2 regions of the Streptomyces sp. NPDC002888 genome follow, and region 2 is predicted to be linked to the other one. Evidence: riboswitches for the same ligand, from Rfam matches in the RefSeq annotation. Region 2 holds a riboswitch; the other holds the start of a gene.

Region 1 (8,399 bases), on a different contig from region 2:
ATCGACCCGCTGACCCTCTTCCAGGGTGCGGTATCCGTCCATCTGGATCGCGCTGTAGTGGACGAAAACATCCGCACCACCGTCGACCGCGATGAAGCCGTACCCCTTCTCCGCGTTGAACCACTTGACGGTGCCCTGAGCCATGCCTAACTCCCCTATTACTGGCCCTTGCACAGATCCACACTTCGCGGATCCGGGTCAGACCTCACCCCCCGCCTTGGTTGGGGGCGTGCGCCGGAACGCGTCGACCGCGGCTGAATGTATCTGTCCAACTGCCGTCTGCAACAGGTCAATCGGACGAGAATTCCGGGCATGGCCGGTCGGGGATTTGCCGAGAATTCACCAGAACTCAGGGCAAGTCGGGCCCCACAAAAGGAGCAAATGACGCAAAAGAACCACACACTTTGGCTACTTCTCATCGCATGTGGAGCCAGAACTGATATGCGCCCGGCACGCGGAAATCGGCGCCTTCCCCAACTGTACCGCGCTCAACCACACAGAATTGCCCCCTCCGCTTCTCTCACGGAGGGGGCAATTCGATGAACTCACGGTAACGTGCGTTACCGACGGTAATGATCAGCCTCCGGCAACCGCCGGAATGATGGAGACACCGGCACCGTCCGGGGTGGCCGTCTCCAGCCCCTGCTCGAAGCGGACGTCGTCGTCGTTGACGTACACGTTGACGAAGCGGCGCAGCTTGCCCTGGTCGTCGAGGACGCGGGCCGCGATGCCCGTGTGGTTCTTCTCCAGGTCGGCGATGACCTCGCCGAGGGTCGCCCCATCAGCGGCGACCTCGGCCTGACCACCGGTGTAGGTGCGCAGGATGGTGGGGATGCGGACGGTCACGCTCATGCGAGGCCAGCCTCTCGGAAGGAGTCCAGGTTCGGGCGGATGGTGGCGGTGAGGCCGGTCCCGGCCACCGCGTCGAGGGTCTTGAGTCCGTCGCCGGTGTTGAGGACGACGGTGGTGAGGGCCGGGTCCAGCAGGCCGTTCTCGATCAGCTTGCGCGCCACACCCACCGTCACGCCACCCGCGGTCTCCGCGAAGATGCCCTCCGTCCGCGCCAGCAGCTTGATCGCGTCGACGACCTGCTCGTCGTTGACGTCCTCCACGGCCCCGCCCGTACGCCGCGCGATGTCGAGGACGTAGGGGCCGTCCGCCGGGTTGCCGATGGCGAGGGACTTGGCGATGGTGTTCGGCTTCTGGGGCCGGACGACGTCGTGACCCGCCTTGTAAGCGGTCGACACCGGCGAGCAGCCCTCGGCCTGCGCACCGAAGATCTTGTACGGCTTGTCCTCGACGAGCCCGAGCTTGATCAGCTCCTGGAGCCCCTTGTCGATCTTCGTCAGCTGCGAGCCGGAGGCGATCGGCACGACCAGCTGGTCCGGGAGCTGCCAGCCGAGCTGCTCGCAGATCTCGTACGCCAGGGTCTTGGACCCCTCCGCGTAGTACGGCCGCAGGTTGACGTTGACGAAGCCCCAGCCCTCGCCCGCCGGGTCGCCGATCAGCTCGGAGCAGAAGCGGTTCACGTCGTCGTAGTTGCCCTCGATGCCGACGAGCTCGCCGCCGTAGATGGCGGCCATGACGACCTTGCCCTGCTCCAGGTCGTGCGGGATGAACACGCACGAGCGGAAGCCGGCGCGGGCGGCCGCGGCGCCCACCGCGCCGGCGAGGTTGCCGGTGGAGGAGCAGGAGAGCGTGGTGAAGCCGAAGGCGCGGGCGGCCTCCAGGGCCTGGGCGACGACGCGGTCCTTGAAGGAGTGCGTCGGGTTACCGGAGTCGTCCTTGACGAAGAGCTTGCCGGCGTCGACGCCCAGCTCGCGGGCCAGGTTGTCGGCCTTCACGAGCGCGGTCCAGCCGGGGTTGATGTTCGGCTTGTCCGCCACGTCGGCCGGGACGGGCAGCAGCGGGGCGTAGCGCCAGATGTTCGCGGGTCCCGCCTCGATCTGCTTGCGAAGCTCCTCCGTGTCGTAGGAGGAGAAGTCGTAGGCGATCTCGAGCGGGCCGAAACACTCCTCGCACGCGAAGACCGGGCCGAGCGGCACGCGGTGGCCGCATTCGCGGCAGCTCAGGGCCGCAGCGGGACCGAGGTCGACGGTAGGATTCGTGGTGGTTGCAACAGTCTGCACAGCCATGTGAGGCGAGGCCCTTTCTCCTCATCTTCCTCACGACGCATCTCGCCGTGAGACGGATTTGGCACCTTCCCAAGCCGGGAGCCTCGCGGAACGATCAACTGTGCTCGCACAGCGATCAATACGAGAGCCGACTGGAGGGTTGCCGGGGCTTCATCGGGCCGTATCCCTCTGCCCCTCTGGATGAGCGGTATTCGGTTGTGAACGGCGGTGACCGCGGACATGCGATGGTCATCGGCGTTGCTCAAGACTGTAACCGAAGGCCGGGACAGTTGAGATAGTCGTCCGAACCGCGAGACAACCGTGAGGAGCCGCAGACTGTGCTGGAAGAAGTCGAGCGCTGGCTGAGGACCCGGTCCTGGTCCGTGACCGATCGCCCGCTCCACCAGATCCTGGCCGCCAAGCAGCGCACGGGCCAGTCGGTCAGTGTCGTGCTGCCCGCGCTCAACGAGGAGGAGACGGTCGGCGACATCGTCGCCGTGATCCGCCACGACCTCATGCAACAGGTCCCGCTGGTCGACGAGATCGTCGTCGTCGACTCGGGATCCACCGACCGCACCTCCGAGGTGGCCGCCGCCGCGGGCGCCCGGGTCGTCCACCGGGACGACATCCTCCCGCGCGTCCCGGCCGTGCCCGGCAAGGGCGAGGTGCTGTGGCGCTCCCTGCTGGTGACCGGCGGGGACATCGTCTGCTTCATAGACGCCGACCTGAAGGAGTTCTCCTCCGACTTCGTCTCCGGGATCGTGGGCCCGCTGCTCACCGACCCGGACGTCGATCTCGTCAAGGGGATGTACGACCGTCCGCTCGGCACTGAGTTGAATTCGCTCGCCTCCGGCAAGACGGCCGGTCAGGGCGGCCGGGTCACGGAGCTCATGGCGCGCCCGCTGCTGAACATGCACTGGCCGCAGCTGGCCGGGTTCGTGCAGCCGCTCGGCGGCGAGTACGCGGCCCGCCGCTCCCTGCTGGAACAGCTTCCCTTCCCCGTCGGCTACGGCGTGGAGCTGGGCATGCTGGTCGACTCCCTGCACCTGGTCGGGCTCGACGCGCTCGCCCAGGTCGACGTCGGCGTGCGCAAGCACCGCCACCAGGACGGGCAGGCACTGGGCCGGATGGCCGCCGCGATCTACCGCACCGCGCAGCTGCGGCTGGCCCGCGGGCATCTCATCCGTCCCTGCCTCACCCAGTTCGAGCGGGGCGAGGACGGGTTCGAGCCGCGCACGTACTCCGTGGACACGGAGGAGCGGCCGCCGATGACGGAGATCGCGGAGTACGCCGCCCGCAAGGTCGCGTAACACCCGCCGGACGGCCGTATACGGACGTCCACGAAGCGCGATCGTACGTTTGAGCGTTTCCGGGCTGGGCTAGGTTGTGGCGTATGGCGTCAACCAACGGTGCTGCTCAGGTGCTGGTCGCGTCCAACCGCGGCCCGGTCTCGTACGAGGTGCGCGAGGACGGCTCGCTCCACGCCAAACGGGGTGGCGGCGGGGTCGTGTCGGGCCTGTCGGCCATCGACCCGGACGCCGGCGCGCTGTGGGTGTGCTCGGCGCTGTCCGACGGCGACCGGGAGGCGATCCGGCGCGGGGTGGGCGAGCACGGCGTACGGATGCTGGACATTGCGGCGGACGTGCACGCGGACGCGTACAACGGCATCGCGAACTCCGTGCTGTGGTTCGTCCACCACATGCTGTACCTGACTCCGCTGGAGCCGGTCTTCGACGCGGAGTTCCGGCGCCAGTGGGCGTCGTACGAGGCCTACAACCGTGCGTTCGCCGAGGCGCTGGCGGAGGAGGCGGCCGAGGGTGCGGCGGTCCTGGTGCAGGACTACCACCTCTGTCTCGTCCCCGGCATGCTCCGCGAACTCCGCCCCGACCTGCGCATCGGTCACTTCTCGCACACGCCGTGGGCGCCGCCGGACTACTTCGCGATGCTCCCCGAGGACATCCGTTCGCAGCTGGTGCTGGGCATGCTCGGCGCGGACCGGCTCGGGTTCCTGACCCATCGGTGGGCGTCGGCCTTCGCCGCGTGCGCGGAGGCGACGGACCCCCAGATCGTCGGCCGGCAGGGCGATGAGGGGATCCGGGCCACGCTCGAGTACGCGCGCGACTGGACCCGGCCCGGCCACCGCACGCGCATCTCCGTGCACGGCCTCGGCGCGGACGCGGAGTTCCTGCGCAAGCGGGCGCACGAGGCGGACGTCGACGAGCGGATCGCTGCGCTGCGCGAGGAGATCGGCAGGGCGCCCGACGGCGGCGCCCGCAAAACCATCGTCCGGGTCGACCGGACCGAGCTGTCGAAGAACATCGTGCGCGGGCTGCTGGCGTACCGGCAGCTGCTGGAGGACCACCCCGAGTGGCGCGAACGGGTGGTGCACGTCGCCTTCGCCTACCCCTCCCGCCAGGACCTGGCCGTCTACCGCGACTACATGGCCGAGGTGCGGCGGCTGGCGGAGGAGATCAACGAGCAGTACGGCACCCCGGGCTGGACCCCGGTCCTCCTGCACCTCAAGGACGACTTCGCCCGCTCCCTGGCCGCCTACCGCCTCGGCGACGTGGCCCTGGTCAACCCCATCCGGGACGGCATGAACCTCGTCGCGAAGGAGGTGCCGGTCGTCTCGGACGCGGGGTGCGCGCTGGTGCTGTCGCGGGAGGCGGGCGCGTACTGGGAGCTGCGTGAGGACGCGATCACCGTCAACCCGTTCGACGTGATGGAGACCGCGCGGGCGCTGCACGAGGCGTTGTCCATGCGGCCGGAGGAGCGGGCGGAGCGGACCAAGCGCCTGGCGGCCGCCGCGACCGCGCTGCCTCCGACCCAGTGGTTCCTGGACCAGCTGAACGCGCTGCGCGAGGTTCAGTCCAGCTGATCCGCCAGCGCCCGCAGCAGGTGTACGACCCCTGCCGGGCCGTCGACGACGAGGTCCGCGCGCTCGGCCAGTTCGGTGACCTCGGCGCTGCCGCTGCACACGAGGAGGCCGGGGGTGCCGTCGGAGCGGAGCTTGTCGACGGCGGCGAAGGCGGGGAGGTCGCCGAGGTCGTCGCCGGCGTAGAGGACGGCCTCGGCGCCGGTCTCCCGTACGTGTTCGAGCAGGGCCACGCCCTTGTCCATGCCGGGCGGCCGGAGTTCGAGGACCAGCCGGCCCGGTTCGACGATCAGTCCGTGGCGGGTGGCGAGGTCGGTGAGGGGTTCGCGCAGGGCGTCGAACGCGGCCTGTGGGTCGTCGGCGCGACGGGTGTGGACGGCGACGGCCCGTCCCTTCTCCTCGATCCAGGTTCCGTGCGAGGCGCCCGCTCGCTCGATGGCCCGCGGCAGCTCGGCCCGGACGGCGGCGACGCCGGGGTGCGGCTCGGGGGCGGTGACGGTGCCGCCCTCCCAGCGCTCGGCACCGTAGTGCCCGAGCACGACGAGCCGCTCCAGCCCCGCGACCGAGTCGAACCCGCCGTGCCGCACGGCCACGTCGGCCGGCCTGCCGGTGATCACCGTCACGGCGGCGACCTTCGGTGCGAGTGCGGCGAGCGCGGCGAGCGCGTCCGGGTGGGCCCGGGCCTGCTCCGGGTCGGCGACGATCGGCGCGAGCGTCCCGTCGAAGTCCAGCGCGATCACCGCCCGGCGGGGGTGCGTGAGGATCGCGTTCAGTCCGTCGCGGCCGGGTGGGGTGGTGGGGGTGGGGACAGAGGAGATGGCTTCCGTGGAGTCCTTGTCGTGGCTGCCCATACGGCGACCTTATCGGGGGTGGGGTGGAGCGGGGGCGGTTCAGCGCTCCGCCCGCTTCCCCTCCCGTATGCGCCGCAGGCGATTGACCGTCACCGGGTCGTACGCCAGTGCGCGTGGGTCGTCGAGGAGGGCGTTGAGGAGTTGGTAGTAGCGGACGGGGGCCAGGCCGAGTTGTTCGCGGATGGCTCGTTCCTTGGCGCCGGGGCCGGAAAAGCCCCGGCGTTCCAGGGCGAGGATGTCCTGTTCGCGTCGGCCGAGCTCGGTCATGTCCGCCACCGTAGCCCGGGGCACTGACAGGCAGCTACTGTCCGCTGTCCGCCGCCGTCGCGGTCGCCTGGAGGCGGCTCAGGACGGTGGCGGGGCTGCCGCCCGAGGTGACGGCCTGGCCTATGCGCTGCTTGACGGCCGCGTTGACCTCGGCCCAGGAGGTCTTGGCGACGGGGTAGAGCGCGGACAGCGGGAGTTCCTCGAGGAAGGGCCGCAGGTCCTTGTCCTCCTCGTCCGTCGACATCGCCGCCGACGCGGACTCGGTGACGGGCAGCAGGTCGTAGGTGCGCGAGAAGGTGAGCACGTTCTGCTTGCTGTAGACGAAGTCGAGGAACTCCCCGATCTGGTCCTGGTGCCCGTTCTTCTTGAACGCCATCATCCAGTCGGCGACCCCCATCGTCGCCTTGCTCGCGCCGTCCTTGCCCGGCATCGGCACCATGCCGAACTTCACGCCCTTCGCCGCGGCGGCCTTCATGAGGGACGGGTGGCCGTTGAGCATGCCGACGTCCCCCGCGGCGAACGCGGCGAACGCGTCGGCCCGGTTCAGCTTGCCGGGCGCGACCGGCCCGGTGAGGCCCTTGCTGACGAGTTCGTCCTTGAGCCAGGCGAACGTCTCGACGTTCTGCGCGGAGTCGAGGCTGTAGGCGCCGATGGTCTCGGTGTAGCCGCCCCCGCCGCTGAGCAGCCACTGCATGGTCTCGGCCTGCGCCTCCTCGGGCCCGAGCGGCAGCGCGTAGGGGTACTTCACGCCCTCCGCCTTGAGCGCGGCCGCGTCGCCGGCGAGGTCGTCCCAGGTCTTCGGCGGGGTGAGGCCGGCCTCGTCGAAGAGGGTCTTGTTGTAGAAGAGCAGGCGCGTGGAGGCCGCGAACGGCATGCCGTACTGGATTCCGTGCACCTGCCCCGCGGAGGCCAGCTGGGATTCGAAGTCGGCCTGGGTGGGGATGGAGAGCACGTCGCCGGCCTTGTAGAGCAGGCCCTCGTCGGCGTAGTCGGCGTACGCGCCGATCTGCGCCATGTCGGGCGCGTCGCCGGCCTTGACCATCTCCTTGACCTTGCGGTCGACGTCGCTCCAGGAGTAGACGCTGACCTCGACCTTCACGTCCGGGTGCTGGTCCTCGTACTCCTTGACCAGCGAGCCCCAGTACTTCTTGGAGCTGTTGCCGGCGCTGTCGCCGTAGTCGGCGGCGACGAGTCTCAGGGTGACGTCGTCGGATCCTCCGGTCAGACCGCAGCCCCCGAGGGCCGCCGTCATACCCAGTGCGGAGATCACCGCGATCGTTCCTGTCCTGCGCCGCTGCACTGCTGCCCCAACCCTGCTGTCTCGCCGTTCAATAAGTGAACCATAAGGTCTACACCACGCGAGTGGACTAGACCTCTTGCGGGTCGGCGGGCCACACTGTCCCCGTGAGACATGTCATCGCCCTCGATGTGGGCGGCACCGGGATGAAGGCCGCCCTGGCCGGGCCGGACGGCGAACTGCTGCACCGCGCCCGCCGGGCCACCGGGCGCGAGCGCGGCGCGGACGCGGTCGTCGCCGAGATCCTCGACTTCGCCGCCGAGCTGCACGCGTACGGCGTACGGCACCTCGGCGAGCCCGCGGTCGCCGCCGGCGTGGCCGTCCCCGGCATCGTCGACGAGGCCCACGGCGTCGCCGTCTACGCGGCCAACCTCGGCTGGCGTGACGTCCCGCTGCGCGAGCTGATCAGCGCCGAGCTGGACCTTCCGGTCGCCCTCGGGCACGACGTGCGCACCGGCGGTCTCGCGGAGGGCCGCATCGGTGCGGGGCGGGGCGCCGACCGGTTCCTGTTCGTGGCCCTCGGCACCGGTATCGCGGGTGCCATCGGCGTCGACGGCCGGGTGGAGGCGGGTGCGCACGGCTTCGCGGGCGAGATCGGTCACATCGTCGTACGACCGGGCGGGGCCCCCTGTCCGTGCGGACAGCGCGGCTGTCTGGAGCGGTTCGCGTCCGCGGCGGCGGTGAGCGAGGCGTGGGCCGCGGCCGGCGGCGACCCGGACGCGGACGCGGCGGACTGCGCGAAGGCCGTGGCGGCCGGCGACCCGGACGCCGTACGGGTGTGGCAGGAGGCCGTGGACGCGCTCGCCGACGGCCTGGTCACCGCGCTCACTCTGCTGGACCCGCGCACGCTCATCATCGGTGGCGGGCTCGCCGAGGCGGGGGAAACCTTGTTCACACCGCTGCGGGACGCCGTCCGGCGGCGGGTCACCTTCCAGAAGCTGCCGGGAATCGTCCCCGCGGCGCTGGGTGACGCCGCCGGCTGCCTGGGCGCGGGG
Region 2 (8,399 bases):
TGCCGCACGGTGAGTACATCGAGGTCCACGAGCCGCTCAGCCAGGAGGCCCTGCACACCCTCACGGCGCACGAGCAGTACAAGCCGGTCGAGATCGGCCCCACGGTCGACGAGAACGGCGTCGAGCGCAAGGTGAAGGGCTCCGAGAAGCTGCGCGCCAAGCTCAGCGAGGCGTACTTCGGCGAGGAGTCCCAGATCCCCAAGCCGACCGCCGAGGAGTACAGGGAGATCACGAGCGGCCACGGCCACCACTGATCGCTGCGGCGTCGCCACGCCACCCGCAAAGGGCCCCGTCCGGTCTTCGGACGGGGCCCTTCGCCATGCCTTCCGGCTGGATAGGGTGGGATCACACTCTTCTACGACACCCCGGAGCGGCCCCATGAGCGCTGTGACCCCCGCTGGAGGCGACACCGCGGCGGGCCGTTCCTGGCCCAGGCTGCTGAACGGCCTGCTGGACGGCCACGACCTCACCGCGGACGACACCGCCTGGGCGATGGACCTGATCATGCGCGGCGAGGCGACCGACGCGCAGATCGCCGGGTTCGCGGTGGCGCTGCGCGCCAAGGGCGAGACCGTCGAGGAGATCACCGGTCTGGTACGGACGATGTACGCGCACGCGAACGTGATCGAGGTGCCGGGCCGGACGGTCGACATCGTCGGTACGGGCGGCGACGGCGCGAAGACGGTGAACATCTCCACCATGTCGTCGATCGTCATCGCCGGCACGGGCGCGAAGGTCGTCAAGCACGGCAACCGGGCCGCGTCCTCCGCGTCCGGCGCCTCGGACGTCCTGGAGAAGCTCGGCGTCAACCTCGAACTGACCCCACAGCGGGTGGCCGAGGTGGCCGAGGTGGCCGGGATCACCTTCTGCTTCGCGATCAAGTTCCACCCGGCGCTGCGTCATGTGGCCGCGGCGCGCGGGCAGTTGGGCATCCGGACGACCTTCAACGCCCTGGGTCCGCTGACCAACCCGGCGAAGGTGAAGGCACAGGCGGTGGGCGTCGCCGACCCGCGCATGGCCCCGCTCATCGCCGGCGTCTTCGCCGAGCGCGGCAACTCCTCCCTCGTGTTCCGGGGCGACGACGGATTCGACGAACTGACGACCACGTCCACCTCCCGTGTGTGGGTCGTCCGTGACGGCAAGGTGACCGAGGAGACCTTCGACCCGCGGGACGTCGGCATCGAATTCGTCACCGTGGAGGCGCTGCGCGGCGGCGACCCGTCGTACAACGCGGAGGTCGCCAGACGGCTGCTGGAGGGCGAGACGGGCCCGGTCCGGGACGCCGTCCTGCTGAACTCGGCCGCGGCGCTCGTGGCCCTCGACCCGGGCGCCGGGACGCTGGCCGAGCAGATCGGCGCCGGAATGGCGAAGGCCGCGGAGTCGATCGACTCGGGATCGGCGAAGCGGGCGCTGGAGCGCTGGGTGGCCGCGAGCAACGCGTAGGGATCCGAGGTGCGGTCCCGCGATCCGGACACGAGTTGCGGGACCGCGATCACTTCACGTACGTTCCTGTTCAGGTCATGAGTGACAGTCATGAGGCCCCGGCCGACTGTCCGGCAACCCTCCGTCCGTGGCGGGGTGCCCCGGGTGAGGACCAGGTCGTAGGCAGCGAGGTCTACGGCAAGCGCGGACCCCTCGTACCACCAGGGGTCCTGGTCGTCGAGGAGCCTTCCGTGAGCAAGCGAATGCGATAGGGCCGCAGAGCCCCGCCTCCGCATCCCTCTTTTCACCCTTCCTGTGCCGTCGACGCGCTGTCCGGCACGGAGATTCCGCCTGCCTTCACGGGAGTTCCGCCATGTCCGTCTCCACCGCTGCCATCGACCAGACCATTTGCACCCCGCTGCCCGTTCTCGGCCGGGATGTCACCGTCCCGCTCGTCACGGGCGGCGAGGTCACCTACGCCGCGCTCGACTACGCGGCCAGCGCCCCCGCCCTGCAGCGCGTCTGGGACGACGTGGCGGCCTACGCCCCGTACTACGGCAGCGTCCACCGCGGCGCCGGCTACCTCTCCCAGCTGTCCACGGACCTCTTCGAGAACGCCCGCAGGACGGTCACGGAGTTCCTGGACTGCCGCGCCGACGACCAGCTGGTCTTCACCCGCTCCACCACCGACTCCCTCAACCTCCTCGCCGCCGCCCTGCCCGCCGACTGCCAGGTCTTCGTCTTCGAGACCGAGCACCACGCCTCCCTGCTGCCGTGGCAGGACGCCCGGGTCACGTACCTCGACGCCCCGCGCACCCCGCGGCAGGCGGTGGCGACCCTGGAGCGCGCCCTCGCCGACCGCGCTGTGTCCATTGAAGGGGGCCACGGCCCGGCCCTGGTCTGCGTCACCGGCGCCTCCAACGTCACCGGCGAGCTGTGGCCCGTACGGGAGCTCGCGGCGGCCGCCCACGCGCATGGCGCCCGCATCGTCCTGGACGCCGCCCAGCTGGCCCCCCACCACCCGGTGTCCATCAGGGACCTCGACGTCGACTGGGTCGCCTTCTCCGGCCACAAGCTGTACGCCCCGTTCGGCTCCGGCGTCCTGGCCGGCCGCGCCGACTGGCTGCGCGAGGCCGCCCCGTACCTCGCGGGCGGCGGCGCCAGCCGCAAGGTCACCCGGCGCGAGGACGGGGGAGTGGACGTGGAGTGGCACGACAGCGCCGCCCGCCACGAGGCCGGCTCGCCCAACGTCATCGGCGCCTACTCCATCGCCTCCGCCTGCAAGGCCCTCACCGAGGCCGGCTTCGACACCCTGGTCGCCCGCGAGCAGCACCTGATCGAGAAGGTCCGCACGGGCCTCGCAGAGGTCCCCGAGGTCAGGATCCTGTCCCTCTTCGGCGACGACGCGCCCCGCGTCGGCGTGATCTCCTTCGTCGTCGAGGGCTGGAACAGCTCCCACTTCGCCGCCGCCCTCTCCGCCGAGTACGGCATCGGCGTCCGCGACGGCCTCTTCTGCGCCCACCCCCTCGTCCGCACCCTCCTGGGCAGCGACCCCCAGACCCAGGGCGAGTGCGGCGCCCCGGAGGCGGCGCCGGGCGAGAAGTCCCTGAACGCCATCCGCGTCAGCTTCGGCGCCGGCACCCCGGACGAGCACGTCGACCGTTTCGTGAGCGCAGTCCGGGAACTGGTGGCCAACGGCGCGCAGTGGACGTACAGGACGGAAGAGGGCCGCTGCGTTCCGGCGGTGTGATCAGCGCCCTGAAGGAGCGCGGGGCTGTATCGATACGCGGCTCCGCCGCGTGGGCGCGACAAGCCACGAACAACCGGCACTCGCGCACCCACAGCGCTCCGCAGGCGTCTAGGCGAACAACCTCAGGAGTCCAGCCCGATCGCAAACGCAGCCTCAAGATCATGCTGCGAGTACGTCCGAAACGCCACGTGCGTATCCGTAGCCTCCACCCCGGGAATCTTGCTGATCCGCCCCGGGATGATCTCCGCCAGATCCTCGTGCTGCCCGACCCGCACCATCGCGATCAGGTCATACGTACCCGTGACGGAAAAGACCTCACTCACGCTGTCCAGCGAAGCGATCGACTCGGCGATCTCGGGGATCCGGTCCACGCTGGTCTTGATGAGGACGATCGCGGTGATCACGGCTGGTTCTCTCCCTCGGGGGCCGGAGCTGGGGCGGCCCTCACTCTAGTCGCCCACCCGAAACGGGCCCACGCGTAGAGGAAGCCCAGCCCGAACCCCACCAGATGCGCCAGGTACGCCACCCCGGGCCCCTGGCCGGCCCGCCCCGCCGCCAGCCATTGCAGGGCCACCCAGAAGGGCAGCACGACCCACGCCGGGAAGCGCAGGGGCAGGAAGAACAGGAACGGCAGGAGACTGGTCACCCGCGCCCGGGGAAAGAGGTACAGGAACGCACCGAGGACGGCGGAGACCGCCCCGGACGCGCCGACCAGCGACTGTTCGGACCCGGCGTTGGCGACCGCGTACCCCAGCAGGGCCAGGGAGCCGCAGCCGACGTGGAACAGGGCGAAGTGGACGCGGCCCATCCGTTCCTCGGTCATCGCCCCGAAGACGTAGAGGAAGAGCATGTTGCCCAGCAGGTGCACCCAGCTGCCGTGGACGAAGAGGGCCGTGGCGGGGGTCAGGGCGGCTCGGGGGGAACCGTCGAACAGTTCTGCGGGGATCACGCCCCAGCGCCGGAAATAGGCCTGCTGTGCCAGGAGCAGTTCCTCGCCGGAGCCGTACGCCGGGTTGAGCCCCGAGGCCGGGCCGGCCAGGAAGACCAGGCAGCACAGGACGATCAGGGCGTATGTCACCGGCGCCGATGTCCGGCGAACCGCCCTGACCGCCTCGACCATGCTGCCGAGCGTGACGCTCCAGTTGCTGATCATGACCACAGAGCATGGCGTAACGGGACGCACACGCACAGATCGCCTCGCCGCCGTGGACGCCCGAGCGGCGAGTACCCGCCAGGCCGTAGGGTTACGAGCCACGCACACCGGGGAGCCTTGGGCGCGACCCGACACTGGAAGAACGACGACACTAGAAGGAAGCGGACAGTCACGATGACGGTTCCCCTGCCGACCGCCACCACGCGGTGGCGCTGCACCCTCTGCGGCAACCTCACCCGGTTCGACGTGACGCGCTCGTCGAAGGTCGTCGAGTACGTCCACCTCGATCTCGCGGGCGAGCCGAAGGTCGAGGAGCGCGATGTGGTCAGTGAGACCATCGAGTCGGTGCGGTGCCGCTGGTGCAACGCGGTGGACCAGGTGGAACTCGTGGACAGGCCGGGCGCCGGCTCCTGACAGGGAGCGGCCCCGCACAGGCATTGGGGTGTGACGGATGGCGGAGACCACGGGCGGGGGGCCGGGCGACGGCGCCGCCGAGGTGCTCGACCGTCCGCTGCCCGACGGCGTGCGGCGCAGGGTCGTACAGATCGTCTCGGACGGTTTCGGCGGGCTGACGGTCGCCGAACTGCCCGCGCAGCTGCGGCAGTACGCCCGGTTCGCGCCGAACCGGCGGGCCAAGTTCGCGGGCAACGCGATGGCGTCCGCGCTGGAGACCGACCCGCTGTTCCGGCAGCGCATCGGGGAGAAGCTCAGAGAGGCCCAGCCGGAGCTCGCCGGCGCCCTGGACTCCGGCTCGCCGCCCCCGGCCGCGGACCCGCTCGATGTGGCGGCCGCGGCCTACGTACTGCGGCCGACCGGCTGGGTGAAGCTGGTGGCCGCGGCCGGTGAGGAGGCGCAGCGGGCGGACGCCGAGCGCGCCGACGAGGAGAGCCGGGCCGAGCTGGAGCGGCTGCGCGAGCAGCTCGCCCAGGCCCGTGAGCAGACCCGCACGGAGACCGAGGGCCTGCGCGTCGAGCTGGAGGCGGTCAAGAAGGAAGCGGAATCGCTTCACCGCAAGCTGCGCGCGGCCCTCAGCGACGTCAAGCGCGGCGAGGCGGCGCTGCGCAAGGCCCACGGCGAGATCGAGGCCGTACGCGCCGAGGCGCATGCCCAGGTGTCCGTTGCCGAGAGCGAGAGCCGGCGGCTCAAGGCGCGGCTCGGGGAGGCCGAGGCCGCCCTGGAGGCCACGCGCAGGGCGGCGCGTGAGGGGCGCAGCGTCGAGGACATGCGGGTACGGCTGCTGCTCGACACCGTGCTGGACGCGGCCCAGGGGCTGCGCAGGGAGCTGGCGCTGCCGCCGGTCTCCGTCCGGCCCGCGGAGACCGTGGACGCGGTCGAACCGGGACGTATGACCCCGAAGGACATCGCCGCCCGGGCTTTGTCCGAAAATGATCCCGCGATCCTCGACCAACTGCTCGCGCTGCCGCAGGCGCATCTCGTCGTCGACGGCTACAACGTCACCAAGACCGGCTATCCGCAGATGCCGCTGGAGAAGCAGCGGCTGCGGCTGCTCGGGCAGCTCTCGCAGCTCGCCGCGCAGACCGGCGCCGAGGTCACCTGTGTCTTCGACGGCGCCGAACTGGTCGCTCCGGTGCTGCTCGCGCCGCCGCGCGGGGTGCGGGTGCTGTTCTCCAAGCCGGGGGTCACCGCGGACGAGTTGATCCGGCAGCTGGTGCGCGCCGAGCCGCCGGGCCGGCCGGTCATCGTCGCCTCGACCGACCGCGAGGTGGCCGACGGAGTGGCCCGGGCGGGGGCGCGGCCGGTGGCGTCGGCGGTGCTCCTGAAGCGGCTGTCCTGAGCGGCTGCTTTGAGCGGCTGTCCCGAAGGTCAACCTACAGATGCATTGCCCGAATTGAGAGAACTGTGACGCAACGTAGCGTCAACCGCGCATTACGGCAGGTGAGTTCCGGGCAAAGAATGCGGTGCGTCACGTATATTTTCGACGCGAGCATTTGAACTGATCACGAGTAGGTCACTAGGGTCTCCCATCGAACCTCAGAGCGGGTGATCACTCACAAGAAGGAGTTCACCTCCGTGGCGTCCCACCGTCGACCCAAGCAGCCGAGCCGAGCGCGCGTGACCGTGCTCACCACCGCGGCCGCTGCCGCCGTAGCCCTGAGCTCGCAGGCCGCCAACGCCGCGCCGAGCGAGAAGCCGAGCAAGGACGAGGTCAAGGCGAAGGTCGACAAGCTCTACGAGGAGGCCGAGCAGGCCACCGAGAAGTACAACGGGGCCAAGGAGAAGCAGGAGAAGCTCCAGAAGGAGATCTCCACCATCCAGGACAACGTCGCCCGCGGCCAGGACGAGCTCAACGGGCTGCGCGACAGCATCGGCCTGGCGGCCGCCGCCCAGTACCGCACCGGCACCATCGACTCCTCGGTCCAGCTCTTCCTGTCGTCGAACCCGGACGACTACCTGGACAAGGCGTCCACCATGGACCAGCTCAGCGCCCAGCAGGTCGAGGCGCTGAAGAAGATCCAGGACAAGCAGCGCGAGCTCGCCCAGGACCGCTCCGAGGCCTCCGCCAAGCTCAAGGACCTCGCCTCCACGCGTACCGAGCTGGGCAAGAAGAAGAAGGAAGTCCAGGGCAAGCTCGCCGAGGCGCAGAAGCTGCTCAACTCCCTGACGGCCAAGGAGAAGGCGGCGCTCGCCGCCGAGCAGGCCCGCTCCAGCCGCGACAGCGAGCGCGACGTCCTCGGCTCCTCCACCGCTGCCTCCGGCCGGGCGGGCGCGGCCTATGCCTGGGCCCAGAGCCAGCTCGGCAAGCCGTACGTCTACGGCGCCACCGGTCTCAGCTCCTACGACTGCTCCGGCCTCACCTCCCGGGCCTACGCCGCGGCCGGCGTGCAGATCCCGCGCACCTCCGAGGCGCAGTCCCAGATCGGCACCCGCATCTCCTCGGTGAGCCAGCTCCAGGTCGGCGACCTCGTCTTCTTCTTCAACGACCTGCACCACGTGGGCCTCTACGCCGGCAACGGCCAGATCATCCACGCCCCGCGCACCGGCACGGTCGTGCGCTACGAGTCGATGGACACCATCGGCGGCCCGTTCATGTTCGGCGTCCGGGTCTGACCGACCCCCGGAGAACCGGGACGCCTCAAGATCAAGTCGGCGTACCGCCCGAACGGGCGAATTGCGATGACTCCGAATGACCCCACGCCCCGCCGGTGACCTGCGTCAGCGGCGGGGCGTTACGTTGCGTATCCACGGAGGTCGTTGGTCGGCGCCCCGTCGCGCGGCTACTGTCTGGCGCGTTTCCTCGTCCGCAAGTGGAAGGAGCGCGGCTTTCGTGGGGTCCCATCGCCGACTTGTACCGTCCGGGTTCGACCGGGGGGCCGCCGCCCTGTGTGTGCTGTCCGCAGCGGCCGCGGCCCTGGGCACCGTACCGGCGGTGGCCGCACCGCACGACGACACCCGCTCCCGGGTGGACCGCCTCTACGAGGAGGCCGAGAAGGCCACCGAGGCCTACAACAAGGCCGACGAGCGCGCCGACGTCCTGCGGGGACAGGTCGGTGACGCCCAGGACCGGATCGCCCGGCAGCAGGAACGCGTCAACTCCATGCGGGGGCAGCTGGGTTCGCTGGCCGGCGCGCAGTACCGCTCGGGCGGGCTCGATCCGACGCTCGCCCTGCTGTTCTCCGACGACCCGGACGACTATCTCGCCAAGGCCTCCGTCCTCGACCGGATCAGCAGCCACCAGGCCGGTGAGCTCAAGGACCTCCAGGACGTGATGCGCGAACTCGCCCAGGAGCGCGCGGAGGCGGCGAAGAAGCTGGGCGAACTGGAGAAGAGCCGCAAGACGGTCGCCTCCCACAAGCGGACGGTGGAGAAGAAGCTCGCCAAGGCGCGGCAGCTGCTCAACTCACTGCCGGACGAGGAGCGCGCGGCCTACGACCGGGCCTCCCGCTCGGGCCGCGACGGCATGCCCGATTTCGGGGGCGCCGTCCCGGCCTCCGGTCGCGCCGCCGCCGCGGTCGCCGCCGCCCGCTCCGCGCTCGGCAAGCCGTACGTGTGGGGCGCCAACGGGCCCTCCGGCTTCGACTGTTCGGGCCTGATGCAGTGGTCGTACGCGCAGGC

Evidence for each region. A riboswitch is a leader RNA that binds a small molecule or an ion and turns the genes downstream of it on or off. The one in region 2 is predicted to bind S-adenosylmethionine.
Region 1: another riboswitch for S-adenosylmethionine. It lies ahead of thrC (threonine synthase); the one in region 2 lies ahead of ACFYWX_RS45905 (aminotransferase class V-fold PLP-dependent enzyme).

What each region holds. Positions count from the first base shown of each region.
Region 1 covers NZ_JBIAPU010000006.1:176,769-185,167, reverse strand. Annotated here, with positions in the region: gene ACFYWX_RS12400 (cold-shock protein) at 1-144, opposite strand, end outside; gene ACFYWX_RS12395 (ubiquitin-like small modifier protein 1) at 577-852, opposite strand; gene thrC (threonine synthase) at 849-2,135, opposite strand; SAM riboswitch class I at 2,154-2,322, opposite strand; gene ACFYWX_RS12385 (glucosyl-3-phosphoglycerate synthase) at 2,453-3,424, shown strand; gene ACFYWX_RS12380 (trehalose-6-phosphate synthase) at 3,508-4,992, shown strand; gene otsB (trehalose-phosphatase) at 4,980-5,840, opposite strand; gene ACFYWX_RS12370 (DUF3263 domain-containing protein) at 5,880-6,107, opposite strand; gene ACFYWX_RS12365 (extracellular solute-binding protein) at 6,142-7,407, opposite strand; gene ACFYWX_RS12360 (ROK family protein) at 7,512-8,399, shown strand, end outside.
Region 2 covers NZ_JBIAPU010000049.1:24,090-32,488, reverse strand. Annotated here, with positions in the region: gene ACFYWX_RS45915 (cytochrome bc complex cytochrome b subunit) at 1-254, shown strand, start outside; gene trpD (anthranilate phosphoribosyltransferase) at 379-1,443, shown strand; SAM riboswitch class IV at 1,517-1,633, shown strand; gene ACFYWX_RS45905 (aminotransferase class V-fold PLP-dependent enzyme) at 1,796-3,172, shown strand; gene ACFYWX_RS45900 (Lrp/AsnC family transcriptional regulator) at 3,295-3,576, opposite strand; gene ACFYWX_RS45895 (rhomboid family intramembrane serine protease) at 3,573-4,325, opposite strand; gene ACFYWX_RS45890 (hypothetical protein) at 4,500-4,739, shown strand; gene ACFYWX_RS45885 (NYN domain-containing protein) at 4,777-6,120, shown strand; gene ACFYWX_RS45880 (NlpC/P60 family protein) at 6,357-7,394, shown strand; gene ACFYWX_RS45875 (NlpC/P60 family protein) at 7,612-8,399, shown strand, end outside.